Regions from separate parts of the Limosilactobacillus oris genome, predicted to be linked through region 1. Evidence: riboswitches for the same ligand, from Rfam matches in the RefSeq annotation. Region 1 holds a riboswitch; the other holds the start of a gene.
The links. A riboswitch is a leader RNA that binds a small molecule or an ion and turns the genes downstream of it on or off. The one in region 1 is predicted to bind lysine.
Positions count from the first base shown of each region.

Region 2: it holds a riboswitch for lysine, as region 1 does, so the genes downstream of both, lysA (diaminopimelate decarboxylase) here and N4599_RS04945 (amino acid permease) in region 1, are expected to answer to the same signal.

Region 1 covers NZ_CP104398.1:950,348-954,789, forward strand. The annotation lists tRNA gene N4599_RS04915 (tRNA-Pro) at 125-198, opposite strand; tRNA gene N4599_RS04920 (tRNA-Arg) at 249-322, opposite strand; tRNA gene N4599_RS04925 (tRNA-Gly) at 329-400, opposite strand; tRNA gene N4599_RS04930 (tRNA-Leu) at 490-572, opposite strand; tRNA gene N4599_RS04935 (tRNA-Val) at 576-648, opposite strand; gene N4599_RS04940 (deoxynucleoside kinase) at 714-1,355, opposite strand; gene N4599_RS04945 (amino acid permease) at 1,458-2,930, opposite strand; lysine riboswitch at 3,031-3,203, opposite strand; gene N4599_RS04950 (GNAT family N-acetyltransferase) at 3,220-3,669, opposite strand; gene N4599_RS04955 (phosphatase PAP2 family protein) at 3,743-4,417, opposite strand.
Region 2 covers NZ_CP104398.1:58,664-63,105, forward strand. The annotation lists gene dapF (diaminopimelate epimerase) at 1-691, opposite strand, end outside; gene N4599_RS00380 (aspartate kinase) at 703-2,061, opposite strand; lysine riboswitch at 2,271-2,454, shown strand; gene lysA (diaminopimelate decarboxylase) at 2,549-3,865, shown strand; gene dapD (2,3,4,5-tetrahydropyridine-2,6-dicarboxylate N-acetyltransferase) at 3,897-4,442, shown strand, end outside.

The DNA of each region.
Region 1 (4,442 bases):
AAAATAGCAAAGAGAGTGAATTACTTCTCAGCCCTTTGTTAATTCTCATTTTAGCCAAGACACTGTTCAGCCGAAATAAAAAAGCCCATTGCAGTAAAGACTACTACAATGAGCTGATAACTAGTCGGGAATACAAGATTTGAACTTGCGACCTCTGCGTCCCGAACGCAGCGCTCTACCAAACTGAGCTAATTCCCGAAAAAAGAAGCGCCACACCTACTGAATAGTAACTGTCACGCTTAAGGCGATGCACCCAGAAGGAGTCGAACCTTCAACCTTCTGATTCGTAGTCAGACACTCTATCCAATTGCGCTATGGGTGCAAGAAAAGCGGAAGACGGGATTCGAACCCGCGACCCCCACCATGGCAAGGTGATGTTCTACCACTGAACTACTTCCGCATATCTTTAGCTATTTAATTGCTATCAACAATTATTAATATTACCTGATTCAGTATCAAATGTCAACACTTTTTTTCAAATAATATTAATGCGGATGAAGGGACTTGAACCCTTACATCATAAAGATACAAGATCCTAAATCTTGCGCGTCTGCCAATTCCGCCACATCCGCATATGGAGGATACAGGGCTCGAACCTGTGACCCTCTGCTTGTAAGGCAGATGCTCTCCCAACTGAGCTAATCCTCCGAATGAACTAACTTAAATAAGCCAGCTCAAATAATATATCATCTAACCATGAAAATGTCAAATCCCTATTTCAAATTTAACTCTGCCAACTTCCGGTCAACCATCTTCAGCACCTCTTGGGCGGCCGTCGGGTCTTCCACAAAGTCGTACTTATCCCCGTCAATCAGCATCTTCGGGCTTTCATCATACTGCGCATACCAGTCCCGGTAACGGTTATTAAGGTTCTGGTAGTAGCTGTACAGTGACGAGTCGTTGGCAATCTGCTCGTAGGACCGGCCCCGCTTTTCAATCCGCTTGAGCATCGTTTCGAAGGACACCCGGATGGTGATCAAGAGATCTGGTGCCTTTTGGTGGGGCTGCTCCGGCAACTCTTCCATCATGTTTGCCAACAGTGAGCTGTAAATATCCGACTCTGTTTGCGTGGCCCGTCCCATATCCGCGTTGAGTTTGAACAAAAGGGCGTCTTCAAAGATGGACCGGTCGAGAACATTCAAGTCGTTATCATAGGAGTCCTTGATTTCATCAATCCGCTTATTCAAAAAGTAGATTTGCAGCAAGAAACCATACTTCTTTGGATTTTTGTAAAACAATGGGAGGATTTTATTGTCGTCAACTGACTCGTAAAAGGCCTTACTGTTAAGGTGGTCAGCTAGTAACTGTGTCAGGCTGGTCTTCCCAGCACCAATTGTTCCCGCTATAGCAATCATAATTTATACCCTTTCCTTTTCGAACTAAAAAGTCACGGTTACTATTCTAACATTTAAACGATAAATGGCCACTCACAAAAGTGACCATTCTAATAAATTCATTTAGCCGTCGTACTTTTCACCCTTGGTACTCTTGCTCAAATCCACCTGTTTGAGCGGAATCATGTGTGTCCGGTACCGAATCTTGTAATAGAAGAACAATACTAAGAAGAGCGGCACACTCATGTAAGTGATCAGAATATTCGACCAGTCCATCTTGGCAAACGCCTCCACGTTCTGTCCACAGATAACTATAATACAAAGGACAAAGGCAAAGATAGGCCCAAACGGGAACAGGGTCGCGTGGTACTTCAGTTCGTTCACGGAGTGGCCCTGAGCAACGAACGCCTTCCGGAAGCGGAAGTGGGAAACGGCAATTCCCAGCCAGGCAATGAAGCCGCATAGCCCGGAAGCGTCAGTCAGGTACATGTAAGCCTGAGGAACCACAAACTGGGTTGCGAACGCCAAAGTTGAGATAATCATCGTAAAAATCAATGCGTAAATTGGGATCCCCCGCCGGTTAACATAGCAGAGAAAGCGCCATGCATAACCCTCCCGCGCCTGGGAGTACAGCATCCGGGTAGAAGCGTATAGACCGGAGTTGGCCGCGGAAATCACCGCCGTCAAAATAACGGCATTCATGATACTGGCGGCCACCGCCAAGCCAGCCCGCTTAAAGATAATCGTAAACGGACTCATCGTAATGTTTTGCACATCCGCGTTCATCAAGTTTTTGTTGGTGTACGGCAGGATGCAGGCAATTACAAAGATTGCAAAAATATAGAACAGCAAAATCCGCCAGAAAGTAGAATGAATTGCCTTTGAAATTGACTTTTCCGGGGTAGCGGCTTCCCCAGCGGTGATTCCAACCAGTTCTGTTCCCTGGAAGGAGAAACCGGCAACCAGGAAGACACTAATGACGGCGGGCGCACCACCGACAAACGGCGCTTGCTTGTAGTGGAAGTTACTAAAGCCCACCGGCTTGCCGCCCATGATTCCGAGGATGATTGCCACCCCGACGACCAGGAAGACGATGACGGTAACTACCTTTACGAGGGCCAGCCAGTACTCCGTTTCACCATAGGAGCGAACAGAGAGGTAGTTGATTAGGAAAATCAGGACTAGGACCACCGTGCTGAAAACCCAGCTCGGTACATGGGGCAGCCAAAAGTTCATCACGATGCCGGCACTGGTGACGTCGACCGGGATCGTAATCGCCCAGTTGAACCAATAGTTCCAACCCATCGCAAATCCTAGGGCCGGGTCAACGAACTTCGTCGAGTAGGCCGAAAACGAACCGGTCAGTGGCATGTAGGTCGCCATTTCCCCCAAACTAGTCATCAGGAAGAAGACCATGATCCCCATGATAACGTAAGCGGTCAGGGCTCCTCCAGGTCCGGCGGTGGAAATCGCGGACCCTGACGTGATAAAGAGCCCGGTCCCGATGGTTCCCCCGAGGGCAATCATCGTCAGGTGCCGGGTTTCAAGAGTCCGTTTGATATGCCCTTCCTGTTGCCCTTGTGTACTTTCTGCCATATAACAATCCTCCAAATATTTTTTTGAAGAGGAAAATAAAAAGTCTCCCAACGGTGACCCCGTCAGAAGACTCCATTAACTTCTTAAATTAACGAATCAATCTTTAGGAAGCGCTCCGCAGTTGTGCGACAGTCCATGACCTCTTAGATCATGGCCCAACGGCTGGCAGGAATAAGACTACCGCCGTTTCGGCACCTTCCCCTTTCACAACTGGTCCAGCGCTTATTCGCCTCACAGCCGTTACTGATGAAAAGTGCAACCTCTTCATTTCATCAATATTATACACTCTTCACTCGTGACTGCAAGGAACTTTTTTCCACAGGACCTGGTCAGCCTCCTGCTTTACTAGCTGAAAGCCAGCCCGGCGCAGGACCCGCTGCGAAGCTAAATTATCCTTATCTGTCAAGGCAACGGTCAATTGCGTTGACTGAGCAGTTAGCCCCCTGACGGCCTCTGTCATAATCCCCCGACCACGGCAGGCTGGCGCGAGGAAGTAGCCAAGTTCAACCGCCCCCTCCCCGGCCAACTCACTCAGCTGGGTAAAGAGCAGGCCGGCTATTTTCCCTGGACAGCGTTGCTCGTAGATGGCGTAAAAATGCCCAGTCTGCAGGAGGAAGTCAACTTCAAAGCTGCTCGGCTGGGGGCCAGAAAAAAGAAGGTGCGCCCCCTGTTGAATCGTTGGATTGGCTAATAACTTTGCTAGTTGGCCGTCACCATCGTGGTTAATCCTTTTAATCATTAAACGTTCTGTTGTAATCATAATTATTTCCCGGGAAATTAAAAAGGCCAGGTAATTTCCCAGCCTCTCATTACTAGATATTCGAACTTGATAAAAACGATACCCGTTTCAATCGTGGTGCCCAGGCCACGTACAGCCATTCGGCTACTTGGAGCCAGGCATAGGCCAACAGCATCGCGCTGATGGTATCAAATGGCCAGTGAGCGTACAGGTAAACCCGAGAAATTGCCACGAAGAAAATGATAAATACAATCAGGATTTGGCAAATTGTCCGCACTGACCGCCGTTGAACCAGCGGCAGGACTACCAGTAAAATAATTGCCGCTACCAGGAAGATTCCCAGAGTGTGTCCACTTGGAAAACTGTAACCATCGTCAGCCGCAAGGTGTTGCGCTGGCCGGGCCCGTTTCACAATGTGCTTAACGATCGTTCCCAGGACGTCACCACCGATGATGGTCCCAATCACCCACAGGGCCGGAATCTGGCAACGATGAAGCCACAAGAAGACGGCGATAATCAGAACCCACAGCAGGTCGAGCTTCGGGCTAGCCAAGAATGACAGCACGGTCATCAACGCGTGGAACCATCCCATCGTCTCTAAACGTTGGCTGGTAAACAGCGACTGTAAGACGGCATCCATCATTGTGACGACCGACGAATTATACTTGATCAGCAGCAACAGTGCCAAGAAAAAGCCACCGCTAAGCAAGAAGCGCCGCCACCGATGACTATCACGTTCAATAAACATATTCATACTCCTATTTTAAAATAAT
Region 2 (4,442 bases), 890 kb from region 1:
CGTTCGTGAAGCCAACCCCACGCTCATAGGTCCGAACAAAAAGTTTTTGTGGCCCGAGAATCTGAGCAAAGTTAACGTTGACCCCGTCGCTAAAGTAGGGGTTGGCGCCGTTAAGGTAGGACCCTAGTTCTCCCAAGAGGGGGCCCTCAATGGTTTCCTGGTTGACAAAGCTGATCAGGTGGGGGTTCGGAACCGCCAGGGTGGTGAAGGTGAGACCTGGAGCCAGCTCTGGTACCGGGGTACCCAATAGGCGGTCGTGTCCTAGATTGTCGAAGGGCAAGGCGGCCCTATTAAAGCGGACCGGTGAGATTTCCACGGCAAAGGCAGGGACGCCGGGCGCCAGTTCGCCTGCTTGCCGGACTTGCAAACTGCTGTCCATTGTGTCGACTTTGAACGACGTCTGGCCGTCCCGCTCCGCCACGTAGCGTGCGACGGTCCGGAGGCCATTGCCGCACATTGAGGCCTCGCTGCCATCAGCATTGATTACCCGCATTTGGGCGGTTGCCCCGGGGCGGGTTGGCCGGCCAACAACGAGGAGGCCATCCGCCCCGCCTAGCAAGCCATCCTGGGGGTCGGTCAATTGGCGGGCTAGGCGGCGGAGTTCGTCATCAGTTAGTGCCTGCTTCAGCTTTGTTTGGTCGAGGATAAAGAAGCTGTTCTGGGAGCCGTGAACTTTTAATAGTTGTGTCATCATAAAACCTCCTAATTAGCGAAGAACCGGTGATAAATTGCGCGGACAGCCTTGTCAGCATCCCGATCATAGGTGCCAATCATGATTGAGATTCGGGAGGCTCCCTGGTTGATGATTGGCACTGGGATCCCGTCTTCTGCCAGGGGGGCAAGGATGTCGTTGATTACCCCGATCCGGTTCCGCATTCCCTCGCCAACCACCATCGTGATGGCGTAGTTATTGATCCATTCGAGCTGGTCCGGGTTGATTTCCTCCTGGATTTCGTTGCAAATAGTATCCACTAGCTGGTCGTCGATTTGGTTCTTGTCTAAAATAATGGTGATATCATCAATCCCTGACGGCATGTGCTCGTAAGAAACGTTGTGGTGGGCCAGGATATTTAAGATTCGTAGAGTGAAGCCCGTTTCCTTGTTCAGAAGGTACTTGTGGAGGTAGATTGCGGCAAAGTGCTTACCGCTGACCACCCCGGTAACGATATCCGCGGGTTGAAATTTCTTGTCTGGGACAATCAAGGTCCCGGGCTTTTCGGGATGCTGGGTGTTCTTGACGTTAATCGGTATATTGCCCTGGATGGCAGGGATGAGGGCCTCATCATGGAAAACCGAGAAGCCGGCGTATGATAACTCCCGCATTTCCCGGTAGGTCATCTTAGCGATGGGTTGGGGATGGTCAACGACAGCTGGGTTCGCGACGTAGATTGCGTCAACGTCAGTGAAGTTTTCGTAGAGGTCAGCATGGAGGCCATGGGCAAGAATCGCCCCTGTAATGTCCGAGCCGCCCCGTGAGAAGGTTGCGAGGTGGCCGGCAAGGGTAATGCCGTAAAAGCCGGGGAAAATCAGCAGTTCACTGTCGTTAAAGGAAAACCGATCCAAGAGTGAGTAGGCCTCTGGAGTTACGCTGGCGTTATTGGGGGTCCCGGTGACCCGGAGACCGACCTGTTCGGGGGTAACAAAGCGGGCTTCGTAGCCCAACTGCTGGAGAATAATCGTCATCAATTGGGCGTTGAGCCGCTCGCCATGGGCCTTGAACGCGGCGAGAAGGTAGTTGTTATTGGGAAAGTGCCAGTTCGGCAACTTGTTAAGCCGTTCGGCTAGTGGGGCCAGCTTGGCCTGAGGAACGTTAAAATAGTCAGCAATCGCGGTATAACGGTCAATGATTTGGGTAACCGTTTCCTGGAACGGCTGTCCAGCGATTACTTGCTGGGCATATTTGATCAGGAGATCGGTGACCTTGGTATCATTTGCTGTCCGCTTACCAGGCGCAGAAGTGACAACGACCCGTCGCTGGGGGTCAGCAGTGATAATCTTAATCGCCTGGGCAAAGTGCTCACCATCTGCAAGTGAGCTGCCACCGAATTTAACGACTTTCATTTTTTAAGCACTCCTTTGGGAAAATGCCATTTGAACTCATTTTCCGTAAATAAATTTAACCGAATTCTAACATGTTTAAGAAAACTTGCAAGCACTGAATCTGAAAATCAAGTCTGTAATGGTGCACTTAACCAAAGCTAATTCTAGGGTTGCTTCATGCCAAATTAATTTTGCTATTGACTTTCTAATTATTTTTTTATAAACTAATTACAAATCGAAGAGGCGCAGCCAACACCAGTAAGTTGGGGGAGTTCCTGCCGGACGTTGATCCCCTCTGAACAGGGCGGCTGCCGAAGCACTTAACCGGGCGGCGGTTAGGCAGCTGGGGCGTGGTTGAATAAATCACGGACTGTCGCAGGACGGATAAGAGCCTGCGTTGCGCTATCGACAGATAAAATGGGTATTAGCTCCACTATTTGTTTTTGCGCAAATAGTGGATTTTTTTATCCCGTCGGTTTCCCCGTCAGCAGAATTGGAGGAATCAAGAATGAACGAACAGCTTTCAGCAAGCCAGCTTAACGCAGCCGGTCACCTAATGATTGGTGGCTGTGATAGCCTTGACCTGGCCCAGCAGTACGGAACGCCCCTGGTGGTTTATGATGTTAGTCAAATCCGGCACCAGATTCGCGCCTTTAAGCGGGTTTTCGAAGCTAACCAGGTTGAATACGAGGTTAGCTATGCTAGCAAGGCCTTTGCGGCGATTGCGATGTATCAAGTTGCCGACCAGGAGGGAGCCCATGTCGACGTAGTTTCCGGTGGCGAAATGTATACGGCATTGAAGGCCGGTTTCCCACTCTCCCATGCCAGTTTTCATGGCAACAATAAGTCATATGATGAGCTGGTAATGGCGGTTAAGAACAACATTGGCGTAATCGTGGTTGATAATTTTTACGAAATTAAGCTGCTAAACCAGGTGCTAACCGAACTGGACGCCCGGGTCAAAGTGATGTTGCGTATCACCCCGGGAATTTCCGCCCACACCAATAAGTACATCCAGACCGGCCAAGTCGACAGTAAGTTTGGCTTTGACTTAGAATCAGGACAGGCGGACAGGGCATTGGAGGCGGTCTTAGCGTCACCACGGATGACGATGATCGGCCTGCACGCTCACATCGGTTCACAAATTTTTGAACTGGCAGGGTTTGAAGGGGTTGCCAACAAGCTGGTGGAAGTAGCTAACCACTGGCAGCAGCGGTATGACTACCAAGCCCAGGTCATCAACGTTGGCGGGGGCTTTGGCATTCGTTATACAAAGGATGACCAACCGCTGCGGCCTGAGGAATTTGTCGATGCCATCATCAAGGCCATCAAGGCTGCGGTTGCGCCGACAGCTCTGGAAATGCCGGCAATCTGGATCGAACCGGGGCGGTCAATCGTTGGGCCGGCTGGCTATAACCTCTACACGGTTGGTTCCCGGAAAGACTTACCGGGTTACCGCCCGTTCGTCACCATTAACGGGGGAATGGGTGATAATATTCGTCCCGCCCTCTACCAAGCAGAGTACGAAACGGTGCTGGCAAGAGACCCCCAAGCACCATTGGCGGAACACGTCCGCCTGGCTGGGAAGTACTGTGAAAGTGGTGATATTTTAAGCCAGGACCAGGCCCTGCCGAAGACGAAACCGGGGGATGTTCTTGTAATGTTGGATACCGGGGCCTATGGATATGCAATGGCATCCAACTATAACCGAAATCCCCGGCCCGCAGTGGTCTTTGCGGAGAATGGCCACTCTCAGCTGGTGATTGAACGGGAAAGCTATGAAGACTTGGTTCACCTGGACCGTCCATATACTGAAGCAAAATAACATTAATATATAGGAAGAAAGAGTGATTAGAATGGCAGAATTAGATGCACAGGCAATCATCAACTACATTGGAAACGCCCCTAAGAAGACGCCAGTCAAGGTGCTGTTAAAAGGGGCAATCGACCAATTGACCTTCCCGGACGCGGTGCAGGCCTTCGCGGAAGAAAAAACGGCGACCCTTTACGGGGACTGGACAGTTATTAAGCCATTTTTAGCCGCAAACGAAAGCAAGATTGCGGATTACCACGTTGAAAACGACGCCCGCAATTCAGCGGTGCCCCTGCTAGACCTCAAGAAAATTAATGCCCGGATTGAACCGGGAGCCATTATTCGGGACAAGGTTCTGATTGGCGACAACGCCGTCATTATGATGGGTGCTATTATCAACATTGGCGCGGAAATCGGTGCTGATTCCATGATTGACATGGGAGCAGTGCTTGGCGGCCGGGCGATTGTCGGGAAGCATTGCCACATCGGCGCTGGAACGGTTCTGGCAGGGGTTGTAGAACCAGCCAGTGCCCAACCGGTGCGGATTGACGATAATGTTCTAATTGGCGCCAATGCCGTTGTTATCGAG